DNA from 2 places in the Robertmurraya sp. FSL R5-0851 genome. Region 1 is predicted to be linked to the other one. Evidence: riboswitches for the same ligand, from Rfam matches in the RefSeq annotation. Region 1 holds a riboswitch; the other holds the start of a gene.

Evidence for each region. A riboswitch is a leader RNA that binds a small molecule or an ion and turns the genes downstream of it on or off. The one in region 1 is predicted to bind S-adenosylmethionine.
Region 2: another riboswitch for S-adenosylmethionine. It lies ahead of MKX65_RS14085 (methionine biosynthesis PLP-dependent protein); the one in region 1 lies ahead of MKX65_RS20435 (ATP-binding cassette domain-containing protein).

The regions. Positions count from the first base shown of each region.
Region 1 covers NZ_JBBOOE010000001.1:3,978,815-3,991,136, forward strand. Annotated here, with positions in the region: gene ilvD (dihydroxy-acid dehydratase) at 1-1,606, shown strand, start outside; SAM riboswitch class I at 1,783-1,889, shown strand; gene MKX65_RS20435 (ATP-binding cassette domain-containing protein) at 1,963-2,976, shown strand; gene MKX65_RS20440 (methionine ABC transporter permease MetI) at 2,966-3,631, shown strand; gene MKX65_RS20445 (MetQ/NlpA family ABC transporter substrate-binding protein) at 3,730-4,572, shown strand; gene MKX65_RS20450 (iron-containing alcohol dehydrogenase family protein) at 4,627-5,727, shown strand; gene MKX65_RS20455 (nitronate monooxygenase) at 5,892-6,854, shown strand; gene MKX65_RS20460 (heavy metal translocating P-type ATPase) at 7,658-10,075, opposite strand; gene copZ (copper chaperone CopZ) at 10,174-10,380, opposite strand; gene MKX65_RS20470 (metal-sensing transcriptional repressor) at 10,394-10,726, opposite strand; gene MKX65_RS20475 (heavy metal translocating P-type ATPase) at 10,853-12,322, opposite strand, start outside.
Region 2 covers NZ_JBBOOE010000001.1:2,744,496-2,756,817, reverse strand. Annotated here, with positions in the region: gene MKX65_RS14115 (5-oxoprolinase subunit PxpA) at 1-287, opposite strand, end outside; gene MKX65_RS14110 (5-oxoprolinase/urea amidolyase family protein) at 277-1,251, opposite strand; gene pxpB (5-oxoprolinase subunit PxpB) at 1,232-1,945, opposite strand; gene metH (methionine synthase) at 2,047-5,499, opposite strand; gene MKX65_RS14095 (bifunctional homocysteine S-methyltransferase/methylenetetrahydrofolate reductase) at 5,477-7,342, opposite strand; gene metC (cystathionine beta-lyase) at 7,339-8,526, opposite strand; gene MKX65_RS14085 (methionine biosynthesis PLP-dependent protein) at 8,530-9,636, opposite strand; SAM riboswitch class I at 9,717-9,821, opposite strand; gene MKX65_RS14080 (hypothetical protein) at 9,988-10,224, shown strand; gene sda (sporulation histidine kinase inhibitor Sda) at 10,298-10,432, opposite strand; gene MKX65_RS14070 (gamma-glutamylcyclotransferase) at 10,621-11,484, shown strand; gene MKX65_RS14065 (DUF6501 family protein) at 11,849-12,052, shown strand; gene crcB (fluoride efflux transporter CrcB) at 12,136-12,322, shown strand, end outside.

The DNA of each region.
Region 1 (12,322 bases):
TGCGGCTGGGGTAAAAGAAGAGGATTTTGGTAAGCCATTTATCGCAGTAGTTAACTCCTACATTGATATCGTGCCAGGACATGTGCACTTACAAGAGTTCGGGAAAATTGTCAAAGACGCTATCCGTGAAGCAGGTGGAGTTCCATTTGAAATGAACACAATCGGTGTCGATGATGGAATTGCAATGGGTCATATCGGCATGCGCTACTCGCTACCAAGCCGTGAAATCATTGCTGACTCGGTTGAAACGGTTGTCGCTGCTCACTGGTTTGATGGAATGGTTTGTATCCCGAACTGTGACAAGATTACTCCTGGTATGTTAATGGCATCACTTCGTTTAAATATCCCTACTGTTTTTGTAAGCGGTGGACCAATGAAGGCTGGAGTAACTAGCGATGGCAAAAAGATCTCACTTTCTTCTGTATTCGAAGGCGTTGGTGCATACCAAGCTGGAAAACTTGATGACAAGGGACTATTAGAATTAGAACAGTTTGGCTGTCCGACATGTGGATCTTGTTCAGGTATGTTCACAGCAAACTCGATGAACTGTTTAGCAGAAGCGCTTGGATTGGCTCTTCCTGGTAATGGAACGATTTTAGCTGTAGCGCCTGAGCGTAGAGATTTCGTTAGGAAATCAGCAACACAGTTAATGGAACTGATTGAAAAGGATATTAAGCCTCGTGATATCGTTACAGAAAAAGCAATCGATAACGCGTTTGCCCTTGATATGGCATTAGGTGGATCTTCCAATACTGTACTTCATACTTTAGCATTAGCTCATGAAGCAGAAATCGATTATCCAATCGGAAGAATCAATGAAGTAGCGGCTCGTGTTCCTCACTTGTCAAAGCTTGCTCCAGCTTCTGACGTGTTTATTGAAGACTTGCATGAAGCAGGCGGAGTTTCTGCGGTTCTAAACGAATTATCCAAGAAAGAAGGCGCCCTTCACCTGGATACATTAACCGTTACAGGGAAAACACTTGGTGAAAATATCGCTGGCTGTGATGTTAAGAATTATGATGTGATTCATTCCATTGATAATCCATTTAGTGAAAAGGGTGGACTTGCTGTATTATTCGGAAACCTTGCTCCAGATGGTGCCATCATTAAAACAGGTGGAATCACGGGTGGAAACCGCCATGAAGGACCTGCTGTTGTGTTTGATTCACAAGACGAAGCTCTTCACGGCATTGCAAACGGAAAAGTGAAAGAAGGCGACGTTGTAGTAATCCGTTATGAAGGACCAAAAGGTGGACCTGGTATGCCTGAAATGCTAGCCCCAACTTCTCAAATCATGGGAATGGGACTTGGTGCAAAGGTTGCTCTTGTAACAGATGGCCGCTTCTCTGGTGCTTCACGTGGATTGTCTATCGGACACGCATCACCAGAAGCTGCAGAAGGTGGACCATTAGCGTTTATCCAAAATGGAGATCAGATTATCATCGATGTTGACGCTCGTTCCATGGATGTTGTTCTTTCTGACGAAGAATGGGCAGAGCGTAAAGCAAACTGGAAAGGCTTTGAACCTAAGGTGAAAAAGGGTTATCTAGCTCGTTATTCGAAGCTTGTAACATCTGCTAGCACCGGTGGAGTTATGAAAATCTAATATTAATTTGGCACCCATTCACTTTTTTTGTGATGGGTGTTTTATTTTTTAAAATTTTTTTCCACTTACAGCCTCAGTTATGTAAGCGCTCCCTCTACTTCCTTCTACCAAAAACAGCTGTTGACACTTCTCCCCTATTAGATTTATGATTCATGTAACAAATTAATAAGACCTTTTACTTATCAAGAGTGACCGAGGGATTAGGCCCTATGACGTCCGGCAACCTCCATTTCATGGAACGGTGCCACTTCCTACAGAATGATTCCATTCTGAAAGATAAGTCGTATATATAACGATGCCTCTTTCTGATTGGAAAGAGGCATTTTTGTATTTTCATAGCTTAAGGGGTGACATAAATGATCGAAGTAACAGACTTGGTGAAAGTCTACCAAACAAAAAAAGGTGAAGTAACGGGTGTGGACCATGTGTCATTAACGGTGAACAAAGGGGAAATCTTTGGAATCGTTGGTTATAGCGGTGCTGGGAAAAGTTCATTACTACGTTGCTTGAATTTATTAGAGGCTCCGACCTCAGGGGAAATTAAAATCGATGGGGTATCCCTTACCACACTTGGGAAAAAGGAGCTTCGGACTGCTCGTCAAAAAATTGGGATGATCTTTCAACACTTCTATCTCGTAAGCTCAAAGACGGTTTTTGAAAACGTAGCTTTTGCCTTAAAGGCTGCACATAAATCAAAAGCAGAAATTGATAATCGAGTCACCGATCTACTTGAAATGGTCGGCTTGTCAGATAAGCGTGATGTGTATCCCTCTCAGCTAAGCGGTGGACAAAAGCAACGTGTAGGAATTGCGAGAGCTTTAGCAAATAACCCTTCCGTTCTGCTTTGTGATGAAGCCACCTCTGCCCTGGACCCAAGCACGACGAAATCGATTTTATCTTTGTTAAAAAAGATTAACCAGGAGCTAGGATTAACGATTGTACTGATCACACATGAGATGGAAGTTGTAAAAGAGATTTGTGATCGAATGGCAGTTATGCAGGACGGGCGAATTGTTGAGGAAGGTCATGTCTATGATTTGTTCTCAAATCCAACGAATGAACTGACGAAAGAATTCATTAATACCATTCTTCAATTTGATTTACCAGATCACTTGCTAACTTCAAGCAAAGGAAAAATTGTAAAGATTCATTTCCGCGGGGCAATTGCAGAGGAATCAGTAATTTCAGACGCGCTTCAGAAGTTCCAAGTAAAGGGCAATATTTTACACGGCAAGATCGAGTACATAAAAGAAACTCCACTTGGAATCTTCATTATGGAACTCACAGGTGATATTGCCGAAGTAGAAAAAGCAATACAATACATCACATCTCGCACAGAAAGCTTGGAGGTGATCCGAGATGCCGCTTGATAGCTTGATAGAATTACTACCTGATTTGAACAAAGCCTTTTTTGAAACGATTTATATGGTCGGTATATCAATTGCAGTAGCTATGATTATCGGATTGCCAGTAGGAGTACTGTTGTTTGTTACCGACCGCGGATTGTTTTTAGAGAATTCCCTATTTAATCAAATTGTTGGATTTTTAGTGAACATGATCCGTTCGATTCCGTTTATCATCCTGCTCATTGCACTTTTGCCTTTAGCAGATTTGATTGCTGGTTCAACAATTGGACCAACAGCAGCATCCGTCTCACTCTCGGTCGCTGCCATTCCTTTCTTTGCTAGATTGGTAGAACAGTCACTGCGAGAGATCGACAAAGGAGTGATTGAAGCAGCGGTTGCTGTCGGGGCTTCTCCGTGGATGATCATCAAAGAAGTTCTTCTTCCAGAGGCAAAGCCAGGGATCATCCAAGGTGTGACCATTACGATTATTAGCTTAGTTGCTTACTCCGCCATGGCGGGAATCGTCGGTGGAGGCGGTGTCGGAGACCTTGCCATCCGCTTTGGGTACTACCGCTACGACAATACCGTCATGATTACCACCGTTATCATCTTAATTTGCTTAGTCCAGCTCATCCAATTTTTCGGTGACCGACTTGCAAAGGCAGTAAATAAAAAATAAATCACATTTAACCACTGTCCATCCCAGAAGGACAAAAACGCACCAACTGTCCACGAAGGGTGACAGACACCATAAAAATTATTGGGGGAGTATTTACGATGAGAAAGTTATTTTTGAGTTTTGTAGTTTTAATTGCAATCGCCGTGCTTGCAGCTTGCGGTGGAAGTTCTGAGGAGGCATCTTCTTCTGAGGAAAAGGCGACTGAGAAAAAAGAAGTGAAAATTGGAGCAACGTCTGGTCCATACAGTGACATGGTTTCAAACGCAATTAAGCCTTTATTAGAGGAAAAAGGCTATGAAGTAGAAGTAGTTGAATTCAGTGACTATGTTCAACCAAATCTCGCTCTTTCCAAGGGAGACATTGACGCAAACCTATTCCAGCACAAAATCTACATGGAAAACTTCGCAAAAGAAAATAAGATTGAACTATCTGACGTTATTTCCGTACCAACTGCACCAATGGGGATCTACTCTAAGACGTTTACTTCTGTAGATGAAATTTCGGATGGAGCTGATATTGCTATCCCAAATGACCCAACAAATGCAGCACGTGCTTTCTTAATTTTAGAAGATCTTGGGTTAATCTCATTAAACGCAGATGCTGACCCATTAACGGTTTCAGAAAAAGACGTAGAAAAGAACGTAAAAAATCTAGTATTCCAACCAATTGAAGCAGCTCAGCTTCCACGTGCGGTTGACAGCGTGGACCTTGCTGCAGTACCAGGAAACTTCGCTTTAGCAGCAAAAATGGACTTATTAGACGCATTACAGCTTGAAAATATGCCAGATCAATACCGTAACCGTGTGGCGGTAGATACAAAGAATATTGACAGCCAATTTGCAAAAGATCTGAAAGAAGTTGTTGAATCAGAAGAATTTGAAACCATCATCGACGAGGACTTCCAAGGCTTTGGTAAACCAGAATGGATGGTAAATCGCTAATTGATAAACATAAAAAACAACGCCCTTACCCGGCGTTGTTTTTACTAGAAAGGAATGAATACATTGAAAAAACTTGAAGTGCGTGGAGCTCCCTCTTATTATGCATGTCATGAGGGTTCGTTTGATGACCTTGAAAATCTACTTCTCTTGAATTCAATTAATCATTGCTTAGTAATTCACGGAGAACAATCTTGGAAAGCAGCATCATCCTATTTTCCAAATATGCAAGATGTAAAGCTAACCTTTGTTCCCTATCATGGAGAATGCTCACTACGAGAGGTACAGCGAATCTCAACGATAGCCAATGACACAAACATCGACGCCATCATAGGTATAGGCGGAGGAAAAGTACTTGATCTGGCAAAGGCAGTGGCAAATGAAACAAACAAAGAAGCCATTCTTATCCCAACTCTTGCCTCCACCTGCGCTGCTTGGACTCCGTTAAGTGTGTTTTATACAGAAGAAGGCGAATTCACGCATTACACCATTTTTCCGAAAAGTACATTAATCGTCTTAATAGAACCGCGTATCATTCTTCATTCACCAATTAAGTATGTTCGAGCAGGGATTGCAGACACATTGGCCAAATGGTACGAAGCTGATGTGTTAGTACGCGACTTACAAGATCTTCCGTTGCCTGTAAAAATCGCCCATCAAAGTGCGAGGCTTTGCCAGATTGTTTTACTTGAACATAGTCAAACTGCACTGAACGCGATGGAAGCAAAAACTTCTTCACCTGCTTTTCTTCAAGTTATTGAAACGATCATTGTGGCTGGTGGCATGGTTGGCGGTTTCGGAGACCGGTACGGGAGAATTGCTGCTGCCCACTCGGTTCATAATGGATTAACGGTAGCTCATGAAACCCATCATCTATTGCACGGTGAAAAAGTAGCGTACGGTATACTTGTTCAGCTAGTGCTCGAGGAAAATTTAGAAGAGGTTGCCTCCCTTCTTCCTTTTTACAGAGCTTTAGAGCTTCCAATACAATTAAGAGATCTAGAGCTGAACCGCGATAATCTCGAAAAACTCAAAGCAATTGCCGAGAGAACGGTAGCTTCTAGTGAGTCCATTCATTACTTGGAGAAAGACTTTACTTCAGACGATATATTAACCGCAATTCTATCACTGGAAACATTTGTTGATCCCCTTGTCTAACAGAACAAGGGGTTTTTTATTCAAATGGAGTTTTTTTTATTCAATGTTCACAAAATGTTACCAACTATTATTATCAAATTTTAGTACCTAGTAATATATATCACATCCTTCTCCCATACTACATGCTAGAATCTAATGGAGATTAAAAGAAATGGGTGATGATCATGAATTTTCCTCAGTTAAAAATTGGACATATGCTTCCGAAAGCTCCCATCATACAAGGTGGCATGGGTGTAGGCATTTCCCTTAGCAAGCTTGCCTCTGCTGTTGCAAATGCAGGTGGAATTGGCATAATTTCGGGCACAGGGATTTCCGTTGAAGAAATGAGAAACCATATTCGTCAAGCTAAAGCGCTTGTGAAAAAGGATGCAGGATATATTGGTGTTAATGTGTTATTTGCAATGAATGACTTTGCTGAGAAAATGAAGGCGGCACTTGAAGAAAAGGTCGATTTTATTATTTCAGGTGCAGGGATTTCACGGGATATGTATGCATGGGGCAAGAAAGCGGGTATTCCCGTTCTTTCTATAGTGTCTTCTGCGAAGCTAGCGAAAATGTCAGAGCGCCTTGGTGCTGCCGCAGTTGTGGTTGAAGGACATGAAGCGGGTGGCCACCTCGGGACCGAACGTCCATTATTTGAGATTCTTCCTGAAGTGGTGGAGGCTGTATCGATCCCGGTTATTGCAGCGGGAGGAATCATGACAGGAGCAGACATTGCTAAAGCGATCAGCATGGGAGCTTCAGGAGTACAAATGGGAACTCGGTTTGTTGCGAGCGAGGAATGTGATGCCCCACTTTCCTTTAAGCAGAAATACGTCGAAGCGACGAAGGAAGATACACTGCTCGTTAAAACAACAGTTGGTCTTCACGGTCGTGCGATTGCAAATCACTTTACAGACTTAATCACTACTTCTGAAAAGCTAAAAATTACGAAATGCATGGATTGCTTGAAAAATTGCTCGTATAGATTTTGTACCCTTGACTCCCTTTTAAAATCAATGGCTGGCGATGTCGAAAATGGTCTTGTGTTTGCAGGAGCCAGAGTTCATGAAATTAAAGAGATACTTCCTGTGAAAAAAATCTTTGAAAATCTAACAAACGAGTATCGTGTAGCCATCAGTAAATAAAAAACTCAGAGGGTTAGCTCAAGTGGCTAACCCTCTCAGTTTTTTTGTTCTACTTATCTGTCTTGAGGGGATGGGTTTTGGTGGCTGGCTTTTGTTAATAGCTTTGATAGGTAGGGTTGGTTACCACTGGGACCATTTTCTTTGGTTAGAGGGAAACAAACAGTCACTTTGGTTACCGTTGGCTTGTGATTTCTGCGTTCACGGGAATCTAACTGCCTCTTTGGTTACCGCTGGCTTGTGATTTCTGCGTTTATGGGAATCTAACTGCCTCTTTGGTTACCGCTGGCTTGTGATTTCTGCGTTTATGGGAATCTAACTGCCTCTTTGGTTACCGCTGGCTTGTGATTTCTACGTTCATGGGAATCTAACTGCCTCTTTGGTTACCGCTGGCTTGCGATTTCTGCGTTTACGGGAATCTAACTGCCTCTTTGGTTACCGTTAGCTTGTGATTTCTGCGTTCACGGGAATCTAACTGCCTCTTTGGTTACAGCTGGCTTGTGATTTCTACGTTCATGGGAATCTAACTGCCTCTTTGGTTACCGCTAGCTTGTGATTTCTGCGTTCACGGGAATCACAAGCTAGACTCCACTATTTATATTTTTTATAACAGATGCTCTTCCTTTTTCATGCTTCAGAGGTCATAACATTCACTTTATAACTTCTCCCCTTCCTTTTCCTTAGCCTCACACGTCATAAAAGTTACTTTATGACCTGAGGACCCTCTACTTCCTTCCACAAAGTGCCGTAAGTGCCAAACCAAATAAAAATGCCCCGACGGTTGTCGGAGCACACACTCTTTATTTTTAAAGCTTCATTCGCTGTAACCGTAATGCATTTAACACAACTGAAACGGAGCTGAAGGCCATGGCTGCTCCAGCAAGCCATGGAGCTAAGAAGCCAAGTGCGGCAATTGGAATGCCTAATGTGTTGTAGGCGAATGCCCAAAATAGATTTTGCTTGATATTTGTGATCGTCTTTTTGCTCATAAAGATGGCATCTGCAATGCTGTTTAAGTCACCTCTGATGAGCGTAATGTCCGCAGCCTCCATCGCCACATCGGTACCTGTTCCAATCGCCATACCAATATCAGCAATTGCCAAAGCTGGAGCATCATTGATTCCATCGCCAACCATCGCCACTTTCTTTCCAGCTTCCTGCAACTTTTTCACTTCCTCAGCCTTTCCTTCTGGAAGCACTTCAGCAATGACGCGATCCACTCCTGCTTCTTTTGCGATTGCTTGAGCCGTTTGCTCATTGTCACCAGTAATCATGATGACTTCAAGTCCCATATCCTTCAAGCGTGCAATGGCTGAACGTGACGTTTCTTTAATTGTATCAGCAACGGCAACGATACCAGCAAAAGCACCATCAACCGCTACTAGCATCGCGGTTTTCCCTTCTTTCTCAAAAGAGACCATCTTTTCGAGAACGGATTCTGATACATCAATTTCGTATTTCTTCATCAAACGGCGTGTACCGACTAACACATTTTTTTCAGCCACCATGGCCTTAATTCCGAAACCAGGTATTGCTTCAAATTGTGACACATCGACGAGCGCACTTCCTTTTTCCTTAATTCCTTCCACAATCGCTTGCGCAAGAGGATGCTCAGATTGCTTCTCAGCCGAACCGACCAAAGATAAGAATTCGTCTTCATTCATGGTAGTTACTACATCCGTTAATACCGGCTTTCCATTGGTAATCGTACCTGTTTTATCAAGAATGACCGTTTGAATACGGTGCGTCATTTCTAAGTGCTCTCCGCCTTTAAAAAGAATACCGTATTCTGCTGCACGACCGGATCCTGCCATGATTGAAGTTGGTGTAGCGAGCCCAAGTGCACAAGGACAAGCAATCACTAACACGGCAATTAACTTTTCTAATGCTTCTGGGAAGTCCCCTGGTGCGACCCAGAAAAACCAAACAAGGAAGGTTAGAACGGCAATACCGACTACGATAGGGACAAAAATGCCTGAAATCGAATCCGCCAAGCGTTGAATCGGCGCTTTTGATCCTTGCGCTTCTTCTACCACCTTAATAATTTGCGCAAGAGCTGTGTCCTTCCCGACTTTCGTTGCTTGCACCTTTAAGAATCCATTTTTATTCAGAGTGGCTCCAATAACCAGATCACCAACTGTTTTATCAACTGGAACACTTTCACCTGTCAGCATGCTCTCATCAAGGGCAGACTGTCCTTCTAAAATAACGCCATCCACTGGAATCTTTTCCCCAGGCTTAACCAGCAACACATCGCCAGCTACTACCTGCTCTAACGGAATTTCTACTTCCGCTCCATCACGAACAACAAGAGCTGTTTTTGCTTGAAGCCCCATGAGCTTTTTAATTGCTTCCGAGGATCGCCCTTTTGCTTTCACTTCAAACAATTTTCCTAATATGATTAATGTGATTAATACCGCACTTGTTTCAAAATACAATCCGACTCCGTGTCCGTTGTGGCCAATCGTTCCAATGGCAAGATACATACTGTAGAAATATGCAGCAGATGTTCCTAGTGCCACGAGCACATCCATGTTCGCACTTTTGTTACGAAGTGCTTTATAGGCACCCACATAAAACTGCTTACCGATGAAAAATTGGACAGGTGTCGCTAATGCCATTTGTACCCATGGATTCATAAACGCTTCGGGAACATATAAAAAGGAGGTAAATGAAAAATGCCCGGCCATTGCCCACAAAAGTGGAAGAGATAAGATTAAAGAGAAGAGAAACTTTCTTTGCTGCTTTTGGATTTCCTGTAAACGATGGTCGACTGATTCCTTTTCATTTTCGTCGGATTTTACAGTTGCCCCGTATCCAAGCTTTTCTATTTTTTGAATCAAATCCGTAACAGACACAGCCGCTGGATTGTATTCAACAGCTGCTTTTTCTAGAGCGAGGTTCACGTTGGCACCGACGACACCGTCAAGTTTGTTTAACCCTTTTTCAATACGTGTGGAACATGCTGCACATGTCATGCCAGTCACATTTAGCTCGGCTTTTTCAGTAATCACGTCATATCCAAGCGCACGAATTTTCTCTTGAATGTTAGCTGGTCCTGTCACAGAGGCATCAAACTTTACCGTCGCTTTTTCGAGAGCTAAATTTACATTGGCATCCGTAACTCCGTCCATTTTTTTCAGACCTTTTTCAATGCGAGTAGAACATGCAGCACAAGTCATACCGGAAATTTGAAATTGGTTTTCTAGTACTTTTTCACTCATATGAAAAACTCCTTATACCTATATAGGGTATGTTTTTTTTGAAAAGAGAACGTGCTATTTCTAGCACGCTGTCTTTTTGTCTAGCTCCGCTTTTCTATTTACTTTACATCATAACCTTGATCATCAATTGTTTCTTTGATTGTATCCAATGATACTTTGTCAGCATCAAACTCTACAGCAACAGATTTATTTTCTAGATTAACCTTTACAGCTGATACTCCAGCTAATTCCCCAACACTACCTTCTACTGCTTTTACGCAGTGTCCACATGACATACCTTCTACTTGTAATGTAACTTTTTCCATCATTAACAACTCCTTATTTTTTCATTAATTTTTGAATGGTAACCAATACTTCATCTAAAACTTCCATGTCGCCTTCTTGTAGTCGATCTACGACACAGCCCTTTAGATGACCCTCAAGCAATATTTTCGCAACACTATTTAAAGCCGATTGAGTGGCGGAGATTTGTGTAATAACATCATCACAATAGGTGTCTTTTTCAATTAATCCCTTGATCCCTCGAATTTGACCTTCAATGCGATTTAGTCGTGTGACAAGATTGCCTTTCACTTTATCTGAATGGTGACTTTTTCGATCACTGCTATGGCAGATTTCCTCTTCATATAGCAAAGAATCATCTTGATTCATATGACTCCCTCCTTTTATGAGTTAATAATAGCATACCCCTGTATAGTATGTAAATTAAAAATAAAAGAAATATATGGATAATTTTTGAACAGGATTCTATAAGAAAAGGCTCCCCATAAGGAAGCCCTATGATTCATCTTTTACCCGCAGCAATCGAAGGCTGTTCAGCGTCACAATTAGCGTGGCTCCCATATCCGCAAAGATGGCAATCCATAATGTTAGCCAACCTGGAACCACGAGTAATAACGCCAATAGCTTGATACCAAGTGAAAAGGTGATATTCTGTTTAATGATAGTTAATGCCTTTCTACTTAACTTCACCGTGAATGGAAGCTTTCTCAAATCATCAGCCATAAGCGCAATATCCGCTGTTTCTAGGGCCGTATCAGTTCCTGCTCCTCCCATCGCAATGCCAACGGAGGAAGCTGCTAAGGCTGGTGCATCATTTACACCATCACCAACCATAGCCACCCGCTGATAAGTAGCACGCAATTCTTTAATAAAAGAGAGCTTTTCTTGAGGAAGAAGATTCGCTTTTACCTCGTTTACTCCTGCCTTTTGTCCAATTGCCTTTGCCGTACCTTCATTGTCTCCTGTAAGCATAATAGTCTTTTGCAGTCCGAGTGAGTGAAGCTGTTGTACCACGTATTTTGTTTCTTCTCGAATCTCATCGGCCACTGCCACTAATGCTAGGAACTGTTGGGATGAACTAACAGCCATCACTGTTTTTCCTTGTTCCTCGAGCACAGTAATTTTTTCACGAAAAACTGTTGCCAAGCCACCCTCCAACTGTTCATGAATAAAACTTGGACTTCCCACATAATACTTCGTTCCAGCAATTTTCCCAACGATCCCTTTTCCCGTGACAGATGTAAAATCCTCCAGTTCTAAATGGTCGTAATTCAATTCCCATTGATCAGCCTTTTTTAAAATAGCCGTGGCAAGTGGATGCTGAGAGACCTTTTCTAGTGCTGCTATAATGGCAAAAGTCTCGTTGGCAGGAATATTCGGAGCGGTTTCATAGTCGGTGACGACCGGGATGCCCTTAGTTAATGTACCGGTTTTATCAAACGCAATCGCCTTTATGGCTCCCATTTCCTCTAAATGAATACCACCTTTAATTAAAACGCCTCTTTTTGCTGCATTTCCAATGGCTGTTACGATAGCAACAGGTGTGGAAATAACTAAAGCACATGGACAACCAACCACTAACACAGCCAACCCTTGATATACCCACTCATTCCACTCAGCGCCGAACAATAACGGCGGAACAACTGTAACTCCAAGAGCGAATAACATAATAATGGGTGTGTAATACTTTGCAAAGCGGTCAACAAATGCCTGTGATGGAGCTCTTTCCGCTTGCGCTTCTTCAACCAAATGGATGATTTTCGCAATCGTCGTATCTTCCACATGTTTTGTTACCTTTACCTCAAGGAAACCTTCTTCATTTAGGGTCCCGGCGTAAACTTCATCGTTTACTCCCTTTGCAACAGGTACAGACTCCCCAGTAATGGCTGCCTGATTGATGGATGACAGGCCTTTTACGATGATCCCATCCATCGCTAATTTTTGGCCTGGCTTTACAAGTAGAAC
Region 2 (12,322 bases), 1.2 Mb from region 1:
GCATCTAATGCACCGATTTGATATATAACATCATGATAGGCATCCTTTGGAGAGATTTGTATATTTCTCCGACCAAATCCTCTTAAATCAGCTAAGCCTGGGTGCGCTCCTATAGATACCCCATTCGTTAAGGATAATAAAACAGCTTCTCTCATAGTAATTGGGTCGCCTGCATGAAAACCGCAAGCGATATTAGCCGAAGTGATATATTTCATCATTTCTTGGTCATTTCCAAGCTTATATACACCAAAGCTTTCGCCTAAATCACAATTCAGATCAACTTCCATGTTGAATCACTCCTTTTAATCCTTCTTTAATGATGGTCTTTTGAACCCGCATAAGATGATTCATCCTACCATATAATTTTTGGGATTCTTGTAAGGTGATCTCTTCAAAACTTACCATTTCTCCTGGTTTTTTTTGTGCTAGGTAAGGGAGGTCTGCGGATGCGATTTGTGCTATTTTCGGGTACCCTCCAGTTGTTTGTCTATCAGATAGAAGGATGATAGGTTGCCCGTTTGGAGGAACTTGAACAGATCCGTGTGCCACTCCTTCAGTAATAAGCTCCTTCTTTGTTTGTAATTGAAGAGGAGGTCCATTTAGTCGGATTCCCATTCGATTTGAATCTTTATTGATTTGATAGTCAGACGAGATAAACGCTTGGTGACTACTGTTAGTAAATAGGTCGAATTGCTTTCCTTTTGTAAATCGTACTTTTCTATTTTCCGTCACATGATTATGTAATTCAGGGGAGAGCTTCCATTGGATACGATGTAATAAATAACTTGATGGAATCAATAATCGATCTTTAGCTTTTAAGGGTCTCCCATATTGTCCTCCGATTTTTGACCTGATATCTGTACTTCTACTCCCGAATTTGGAAGGTGAATGGATACCTCCACTTACAGCAAGATACGCCCGACTACCGTTTCGAATAGTAGAAAATGAGAGAATATCTCCATTTGAAACCTGAAGAGTTCTTCCGTTATCTATTTTAATACCATTTAAAGTAGGGGATAGGTCTGCACCACATATTGAAATGACTGCTGAACATTGAAACAGTAGAGTAGGACCAATAAGGGTGATTTCAATCGTTGCTTCGTTTTCTTCATTGCCCACAAGCCAATTAGCAAGACGATGAGAGTAGAGGTCTAGCGCTCCTGAAGTGCCAAACCCCTTGGCTTGATAGTGGAACCGACCTAGATCTTGAATGGTTGTGAGGAGACCAGGCTTAAGGACAGTTATACTCATGTGATACCTCCAGTTGGTCATACTGCTTAGCTGTTATCGGATAAAAACGGATCATATCTCCTGGAGCAAATAATGTAGGCTCCTTCTTTTCAGGATCATAAATTCGAATCGGAGTCTGACCAATAATTTGCCAACCCCCAGGACTATCGGTCGGGTAAATTCCCGTTTGTTCACCAGCAATTCCAACAGAGCCAGCTTTCACTAGTGTTCTTGGATTTTCTTTTCTCGGCGTAGCGATTGCTTTAGATAGCCCACTTAAAAAAGGGAATCCTGGAGAAAAGCCGAGAAAGCTAACTTGATAGATTTGCTTTGTATGAAAATGTATGACTTCTTCCTCGGTTAGGTGGTGAACTTGCGCAACCTCTGTTAAATCCAAAGAAAAAGGAGGTTCATAGCATACTGGGATAAGAAAACAATTTCCATGTCCAGTGTCGGTTTTAATACCTTTTCTCAGTAATTCTTGAATAATCATTTTCATGTGCTGATATGGATAATCTGATTTTATGAAAGAAGGTTCATAATGAAGCGTTAAGCTTGTGTACGCAGGAACTAAAGCGATCATTCCTGGTACTGTCTGTTTTAAGAGTAAATGATACGCGGAGTGGACGAATTCATTTGCGCTATCACTTAACCCTGTTGCATGGAATTCGATCATTAGTGCCATATCACCTAAAGGAGTAATTGAAAAATCCATCGAATCACCTATTCTTTTCGTCATTACTTTTATTGTAGTAGAAAAATAGGAAAAAAAACATAAAAAAGTGTTTAGCTTGTTAGGCTAAACACTTTTTGCGATTACCTTAAAACATTGAAGTAACGGGCTTCCGGATGTGAAAATACCATGGCTGTAACAGAAGCTTCAGGCTCCATCATAAAACCTTCTGTTAATTGAATGCCTATTTCCTCAGGCTTCAGAAGCGAGAATAGCCTTGCTTGATCTTCAAGATCTGGACAAGCTGGGTATCCAAAGGAAAAACGTTGACCTGTATATTTAGCCGAGAATCGATCTTTCATCGTCATACTAACCGGATCTGGGAATCCCCATTGGTCACGCATGAGGCGATGAATAAACTCTGCAAATCCTTCAGCAGTTTCTAACGCTAAAGCTTGAAGAGCGTGGTTTTCCAAGAACTTACCAGCCTTTTTTAATTCTTCAGCAGCCTGACGAATCCCTGTGCCAGCAGTTACTGCAAAGAAACCGACATAATCCATTTCACCAGAGTCAACAGATTTAACATAATCTGCTAAGCACAAATGTGGTTCTGATTCCTGACGAGGGAATGTAAAGGTTTCAATAATTTCTGAATAATTTTCAGGATTATAGATATAAATACTCTCATCTTTTGATTGAGCAGGATAAAATTGATAAACTGCTTGGGGTTTAATCCAACCCTTTTGCTTGGCTTCTGCTTTAAGCTCATCAACTACATTTTTTACTTTCCAAGCTTTTTCATCTTGAGCTGCTAATAGTTTTTCGATTGTTCCTTTAACCCCTAAATGATGACCAATAAGCATTTGTTCATTAATATATGGCTCAATATGGGCAAGGGAATATTGTCGTAAAATATGTCTTTTAACGTCCTTTGGAACTTGAATGATAAAATCTTGTTTGGTTTTTGAGCGAACCTTAACGGCAGTAGCTGTCGCTGTTGAAGAACTAGTATCAGTGATTGTACTAGCTAAACGCTCTTGTTTTTCTGCATGTTCGATCTCTAACTTTTTCAGCTCTTCTTCATCTTGAAGCTGGTTGGCAAGACTTAAACCATTCATTGCATCTTTAGCGTACAATACTAAACCATCGTACTCTTTAGAAATTTTTGTGTCAGTGAATTTTCTTGATAATGCTGCACCACCAACTAAAATCGGAATATCTATTCCTGCTTGTTTCATGTCCTGAGCAGTTAGAACCATTTGTTGAGCGGACTTTACTAATAACCCTGATAATCCAACAATGTCGGGATTTTCCTTTTTAATGGATTCGATTAATGTAGTTGGGGTAACTTTTATACCTAAATCAACCACATCATATCCGTTATTGCTTAATATAATATCCACCAAGTTTTTACCGATATCATGAACATCGCCTTTTACAGTAGCAAGAATTACTTTTCCTTTTGATGAAGAGGTATCTCCTGCTTCCATATGTGGTTCTAAGAAGGAAACGGAGGCTTTCATTACTTCTGCACTTTGGAGTACCTCTGCTACGATCAATTGATTGTCATTGAATAGACGACCTACTTCTTTCATACCATCCATTAATGGACCGTTAATGATGTCAAGTGGGGTAGGGTAGGTGGATAAAGCTAGTTCTAAGTCAGGGATTAACCCTTCTTTTGTACCCTCAACAATATAGTAAGCGAGTCGCTCCTCTAATGTCATATCAGGTAGTGTGCTCTTAGCTTCTTTTTTCTTTTCTCGGTAAAAATCTGTGAAAACAGCTAATGTTTCATCGTTAGTATGGAAAAGAAGATCTTCTGCCAATTTTACTTCCTCAGGTGGAATACTTGCAAAACGTTCGAGTTTTTCTGTATTTACGATCGCGTAATCCAATCCAGCAACCGTACAGTGATACAGGAATACAGAGTTCAACACTTCACGTCCGACAGGTGGAAGACCGAAGGATACATTACTGATCCCCAATATTGTTTGAGTTTCAGGCATCGTCTCTTTAATCATTCGGATTCCGTCAACGGTTGCTTTTGCAGATCCAATATATTGTTCATCTCCAGTACCAACAGGGAAGACAAGTGGATCAAAAATTATATCCTGAGGAGGAACACCATATTTATTCACTAGTAGATCATAAGATCTTTTCGCTACCTCTAGTTTTTTCTCGGCAGTGACACCCATTCCTTTTTCATCAATGGTCCCGACAACAATTGCAGCACCGTATTTGTGAATGAGCTTAGAAACCGATTCAAATTTTTCTTCTCCATCTTCAAGGTTAATGGAGTTGATAATAGCCTTTCCTTGAGAATAACTAAGTGCCTTCTCTAGAACGTTATCATCCGTTGAATCGATAACTAAAGGAACCTTTACCTTTTTAACAACTTCCTGAATAAAGTTCTCCATATCAACGATTTCGTCTCGGTCGGGATCTGCCAAGCAGATGTCGATAACGTGAGCACCGTTTTTCACTTGAGCACGTGCAATTTCTGAAGCTTCCTCAATCTTTCCTTCGCTAATCAATCTTTTAAACTTTCTTGACCCGATAACATTTGTTCGTTCCCCAACCATGATTGGTCGTAAAGTTGGATCATCGTATACAAATGGCTCAATGCCTGAAACCATGTGGGCATGGTTCTCAATTCGTTGGCGAGGCTTGTATTTCTTCATCTCATCAGAAATAGCTTTAATATGTTCAGGCGTTGTTCCACAGCAACCACCAACAATATTAATCCAGCCTTCAGCAGCAAAGTTACCAAGCTTTTTTGCTAGCAAATCAGGTGTTTCATGATAATGACCTTCTTCATCAGGTAAACCAGCGTTAGGATAACAACTGATTGCAGAGTTTGATAGGGAGGAAAGGGAACGAATATGATCCTGCATGAACTCTGGTCCTGTTGCACAATTTAGTCCAACTGCTATAGGGTTCATATGTTGAATGGAAATATAAAAGGCTTCAATGGATTGACCAGCAAGCGTTGTTCCCATCGGTTCTATCGTCCCAGAAATCATAATAGGGAGTTTTTTGTTTCGAAGGTCAAAGGCTCTCTGTATTCCTAAAAATCCAGCTTTTACATTTAACAAGTCCTGACTAGTTTCTAGAAGTAGTAAATCAACATCCCCATCAAGAAGACCGAGTACCTGCTCCTCATATGTTTCAACTAAAGCAGAAAAGGTTGTTCCGCCTGTTACACTTAATGTTTTGGTTGTAGGACCAAGGGAACCTGCGACAAAGCGTGGCCACTCAGGTGTAGAAATTTGATCCTTTGCTTTTTTGGCTAGCTTGGCAGCGACCACATTTATTTCATACGCTTTAGAACCTAAATCGTATTCATCCAATACTAGACTAGTTGCACCGAATGTATTGGTTTCTATAATATCGGCTCCTGCACGTAGGTACTCTAGGTGAATTTTTTCAATCACATTTGGAGCGGTGAGGTTCAAAATTTCATTACAACCCTCATACTCCTCTCCACCAAAATCCTTAGCTGTTAATGCTTCTTGTTGGAGCATCGTACCCATAGCACCATCCATGATGAGAATTCGTTTATTTAGTTGTTCATTTAACGATGCTGTTTGCATTCAGCTTCCTCCTTAACACTTGGCTGTTTATCGTATTTGTATAGGTAGCGAGCTGTGCGGTCATTTCATAGCGCATAAAAGGAGTAATTAAATAAATTCCATTAAACAATTCAGAAGCTGCGTCAATCAATGACTTAGTAATTGAAATTCCTTCCTTAGCTGACTGAATAGGATCATCTTTTAAAGAAGCCATTAGCTCTCTAATAGAATCAGAAATTTTTATTCCAGGTACCTCGTTATGAAGAAACTCCGCATTTTTACTCGAAGTTAGTGGCATTAACCCAATGTAAATAGGTTGAGAAATATGCCTAGTTGCATTGTAAATCTCTATCAGTTTTCCCTCTGAATACACTGGTTGAGTGATGAAGTAATCTGCTCCGTACTTTGCTTTCTTTTCCAGTCGTAAAACAGCTTTATCAATATATTTTACATTTGGATTAAATGCGGCAGCAACTGAAAATACACCTTTTTCCCCTAAATCCTTGCCAGTAGGGGACAGACCTTCATTAAACTGCTTAATCATGCTAATGAGTTCAAATGAAGATACGTCATATACAGATGACGCACCCGGAAAATCACCGACACGGGCAGGGTCGCCTGTAATAGCTAATATATCATGTAATCCTAGGGTATGAAGGCCCATAAGATGAGATTGAAGACCAATAATATTTCGATCACGACAAGTAATGTGAACAAGTGGTCGTAAGCCAATATTAGTTTTTGTCAATTGAGCCAAGCTAGTATTACAGATTCTTGGAGATGCTAGGGAATTATCAGCTAATGTAATAGCATCAACACCAGCTTCCTTAAGTGCTTGTGCTCCTTCAAAAAATTTCTTTGTGTTCAGCTTACGAGGTGGGTCCAATTCTACAATGACGGATGATCTTTCTTTAACAATATCCTGGAGAGGACGTTCTGTACGCTTTGGTTGTACAGGTTTCACTTGAACCACTTCTTTTTTTACTTCCACTTGCTTTTCCGTCACCGGTAAAGTCCCTTTTAGCTCTGAAGCAAAGGCCGCAATATGGGCTGGAGTCGTACCACAGCATCCTCCTAAAAGACGAACACCTTGAGCTCTGAATTCCAGTGCGCTTTTTCGGAAATAATCTGCATCTCCTTCATAATGGAATTTTCCATCAGTATACGTAGGAAGACTAGCATTTGGGTAAGCGGATAAAAGTGCTGTTTTAGGTAATTCAACTTGTTCCAAGCTTTCAAGCATATGATGGGGACCAAGTCGACAGTTCACACCCACTACATCCGCACCAAGACTCTCTAAACGTAAGAGGGCTTCATTAATGGGCATTCGGTTTTGCATAATACCAGGGACCTGCATGGAAACTTGAGCAATTATAGGTAAATTTGTTTCCTTTCTTGCATATGGAAGGACCGCTTCCATTTCATCAAAGTCGTAGTAGGTTTCAAGTAACAGACCATCAATGTCTTCGTCCAATAGGTAATGTAACTGCTGTGAGAAGCTTTGGACAATTTCCTCTATAGAGAAGGAGTTCGGGCGGATTCCGCGGTTCCCACCAATCGTACCTACAACAAAGCTCTCATTTGTAATGGCTTGTTTTGCAATTTTTACAGCAGCTCGATTAATTTTATCAACAGAATCTTCCAGTCCATATCTTTGCAGTTTTAAGGAGTTGGCAGCATAGGTATTTGTTTGAATAACATCCGCTCCTGCACGCAGGTAGGCTTTATGAATGTTTAAAATATCATCCGGATGCGACAAGTTTAACTCTTCAAAACAACTGTCCGTTCCATAAGAGTAGAGAAGGGTACCCATTGCACCATCACCAATGACAATGTCTTTTTTCAGTTTATTTAAGAGGTTCATCTTACTATCTCTCCTTGATTTTTGGCTGCTATTGTTTCAAGTGCCGCAGAAAAATCCTTGATGATATCATCTGGATGTTCCAATCCAACAGAAAGGCGAAGGAGACTTTGACTGATTCCTCTTTTTAAGCGTTGCTCAATCGGCATTGCCGCATGTGACATTTTCGCTGGGTAAGAGAGGATCGATTCAACAGCGCCTAAACTAACAGCAAATACGGGAATCTCTGTTAATTCAACGAATTGTTTTACGGCTTCTTCACTTTCAAGTTCAAACGAAAGAACGGCTCCGGCACCTTCTGATTGTTCTTTTTGTATTTCGTACTGTGGATGGTCAGTAAGTCCAGGGTAGTAAACTTTTTTCACAGAAGGATGGTTCTGTAGGAAGTTGGCTATTTGTAAGGCAGATTTTATGGAAAAATTCATCCTAACCGATAGTGTCTTAATTCCTCGTAAAACTAACCAAGCATCTTGAACACCTAAAACAGCGCCAAAAGAATTTTGCAAAAATCCAATCTGTTTAGCAAGGTCAGAATCGTTTACAACAATCGCACCAGCAACTACATCACTATGTCCAGAAAGAAACTTCGTGGCACTATGAAGCACCACATCCGCACCAAGAAGTAATGGCTTTTGTAGAGCAGGTGTTAAAAATGTATTGTCAACAAAGGTTAAAGCTCCAACACTTTTCGCAATGTCACTGATGGCTCGAATATCTGTCACCTTTAAAAGGGGATTGGAAGGTGTTTCTACATAAAAAACCTTCGTATTCGGACGAATCGCTTGTTTTACGGCTGTAAGATCTGTCATATCAACAAAAGTGTGCTCAATTCCAAAACGTGAAAGGACTTCCGTTACCATTCTGTATGTCCCACCATACACGTCTTCCGTAATCACTACATGGTCTCCTTGAGAGAGAAGAAGAAAAGCAGTCGAAATGGCTGCCATACCTGATGAAAAGGCATATCCGTTTGTACCTTCTTCAAGGTTAGCAATGACTGTTTCAAATGCTTCACGAGTTGGATTCGCGCTTCGACCATAGTCGTATTTTCCAAACTCATCGACGCTGTGCTGATGAAAGGTGGATGCATGTTGAATAGGAACGGATACAGCACCGTTAGTAGGATCATATTTATGTTCATTATGAAGTAGTTTTGTTTCAAATGAAAAATTGTGTTCTATTGTCATTTTTTATGCCTCCGAACTTAAACGAGTAAGAGCTTGGTCAATATCTTTAATTAAATCCTCCACGTCCTCGATTCCGACAGAGAAACGAAGCAGGCGATTACAAACGCCAATTGAAAAACGAACTTCTTCCGGAATATCCGCATGTGTCTGTGTAGCTGGGTATGTAATGAAGCTTTCTACACCCCCAAGACTTTCAGCAAACGTAATAAGGTTGAGATTTTGTAAGAATGAATTAACCCACTCTTCTTTTTTAATTCGGAAGGAAAGCATTCCGCCACGGCCAGGGTAAAGAACATCTACCACGTTTTCATGAGTCTTTAAAAAGCTTGCAAGCTCTCTTGCATTTGTTTCATGCTGTTTCATTCTAAGCGCTAAAGTCTTCATCCCACGAATAAGGAGCCAAGAGTCAAACGGACTTAAAACTGCTCCAATAGAGTTGTGGTGGAATCCAAGCTGTTCACAAACTTCTTTTCCTTTTCCAACGATCAAGCCAGCTAGCACATCATTATGCCCACCTAAGTATTTGGTAGCGCTATGAATGACAATGTCAGCTCCAAGCTCGATCGGTCTTTGAAGTAATGGAGTATAAAATGTATTGTCGACAATTAATAAAATATTATATTTTTTCGCTAGCTCAGCAACCGCTTGAATATCCGTTTCTTCCATCAATGGATTGGTTGGTGTTTCAATGAAGATAGCTTTTGTTTTCTCAGTAATGGCTTGTTCGATAATGCTTACGTCATGAGTTTGTACATACGTACTCGTAAGTCCCCATTTTTTAAAGCCTTGTTCTAAGATTCGATAGGTTCCACCGTATAAGTCCCTTGATACGATCCATTCATCACCAGATTCAAAGATTGCAAGAATCGTAGTGATAGCAGCCATTCCAGAACTACAGGCAAATCCTTGATCACCGCCTTCTAAATCAGCAATTGCCGCCTCTACAAGTTTTCTTGTTGGATTGCCTGTGCGAATATAATCAAAGCCTGTTGATTGGCCAATTCCTTCGTGTCGATAAGCTGTCGAAAAGTAAACAGGTGGATTTACTGTTCCCGTTTGAGTTTCACTTCTGTTCCCGATCTGCGCTACCTTAGTTTCATTTTTGTACATTCTAGTCTCTCCCAACATCCTAATAATAAAAAAAAGTCTTCTCTCTAAGAAGAAGACTTTGTTATCAACATGAGCCATTCTTCTTATCTTCCAAGTAAAATACTTGCTGGAATTAGCACCTTTTCAAAAAATTGATGGTTGCTGAGGCTTCATAGGGCCAGACCCTCGACCTCTCTTGATAAGAAATCAAAACATTTAATTTTTTCTAACTTTACTACAGTAAATTGCTAAGTGTCAATCTTTTTTACAAATTTACGACAATATTCTTCGCAATTTCCTAAAATTTACTATATGAATATTCAGAACATTTAATATATAATGGGTTTGAGAACAAAAAGTGGAGGGAAATTCATGCAAACGAAAAGCAGATGTCATCATCGGTATATGTTGAATGAAGACACCTTTTTTGTTACCGAAGATGGAATTGAATTATTTATTTTAGGTGAGAGTCTTCAAGGTTATTTTGTAGGTGGTCACGTGGATTTTCCTCTTGAAATGAGAGAAATAAATGAATCAGCTCAAAAGGAGAAACGACTCTCCAGTCAACCCCCGCAACAACTGTACTTAAATATGATCAATCAGTTATAGACGGGGAAACCCCGTCTTCTTTATTTTGTACAATACATAAAACCACCAGCTTATAGAAGCCGGTGGTTGTGTCCTACGATTTAATTGTCGGTTTTAAGTTTCTTTTCTCAATTTCCTTCTTCAAAAACTTCGCCCATTCTTTATTTTCACCTGACTTCAATGCATTCCGATACGAGACAACTAACATTTCATTACTCATAATCTTCATTTAAAAGCCTCCTTAAAATGGACTGAATTTTCTAGCTTTTTATAATTGTATCGGGTTTCAATCCATTTGAAAACCCAAAACTCCATATTTTTTGCCATAAAATTATTAATATTCTGTTACAGGATTTTCACGTAATGATTTTTTTCATGATAAAATATGGTAAATAGTTTGTATGATGGGGGAGAAGGATGGATACGATCACACTTTTTGTTTATGGAACTTTACGCAAACATGAAACGAATCACGGATTAATCAGGGAAGCTACGTGCATAGCTGAACAGGCATGGGTTAATGGTGAGCTTTTTGATACAGGTAACGGTTATCCTACTCTAGAACTAAATAATTCCGGTAAGGTGCATGGTGAGTTATATGAAGTTAGTAAAAATCTTTTACCTCTCCTTGACGCATTGGAGGATTTTGAAGAGGGGAGAGAGTCTAATTTGTATGACAGAACAAATGTTACTGTTCATACGGATAAAGGCACTAAAGGTGCGCTTGTGTATGTGAATGTGGATGAATCCAGCAAGAACGAAAAAATCACACATGGAGATTGGAAATTACATAGATTCATGGAAAATCCTCCTGAACAAGTATACTACTTTGCGTATGGATCATGTATGGATGATGAGCGATTCCGAAAGGCGGGCGTGGATCACTGTTTTAAAAACCTCGTCGGTGCTGCCGTTTTAAAGGGATACTCTATGAAATACCTTTTCAGAGTAAGTGATGGAGGAAGAGCAGATATTGTGGAAGATGGTGGTGAAACCGAGGGATTAGTTTACTTAACTCCATATGAAGGGGTTGATTATTTATTTGTGAGAGAGGGGTTTTATGGAGGATGGTATCGCCCTACCTTTGTGGATGTGGACATCGATGGGGAAACGTTAAAGGATGTTTTGACATTCCATGTTTATAACAAAATGCCCGAATTGTCACCACCAGACCATTATTCTACTGAAATTCTTAGAGGGGCAAAAGGAAGATTGAGTGATAGTTATTATCAATATTTACTAACGGAACTTGATCGTCTAAAAAAGTCGAGCCATAGTTAATTTTTTATTGTACATCGGTTTAATACGAGTATCCATTGTGGTAAACACTTACTATCACCAACTTAAGAAAGTGGGTCAGAACATGAGTGGAAATAGAGACAATGGCTATTATGAGCTGGTGTATAATAATCGACAATACAACTATTTAGAGTTTATTAGGTTAGATACCATATGTGAAATCAGTTATATCACTTTAAAAAATATAATAACAGGCGAATTTTTCACCTTTGAAGAAAACCAAGTCCGAAAAGTGACAAAAAGGAATTTTCGAATTAGATCTTTTAGGAAGCAGTTTTTAGAAAAAGTTGCTAAGTAGTTACTTACTTTCTATAATAAGATAGATAATGTAAAAGGAGTGACTGTAGTGATTCATCTAAAATGGTCTGAGTCAGAAACAATAAAAAAGGTAACTTGTGTTCACACAAAAGCTGAAAAATATATCGTCGACAATAAATTAACAACAGGAAACGTGTACGAAGTAAAAAATGAAACAGAAGAATTTTACTTTATAATAGATAATAGTGGGAAAGTTGGCGGCTATTACAAAGATTATTTCAAAGAAGCTTAACATCGGACTACATAATACTGTTAGCATGGTAGCTAACAGTATTTTCTTTTATTTGTCATTTTTTAAATAATAGGGTGGATGTTATGAGGTTATTATTCATAGGGCTTGGTGGCTCCATTGGAAGTGTGTTGAGATATAGTATTTACTACAATATGCTAGCCATCAATGGCGGCTGGTTACCATTTTTAGGAACACTGCTTGCCAATTTGTTAGGAGCATTTGCACTTGGCTGGTTTACTTCAAGACTGCTGCTATCAAAGAAACTCCCTG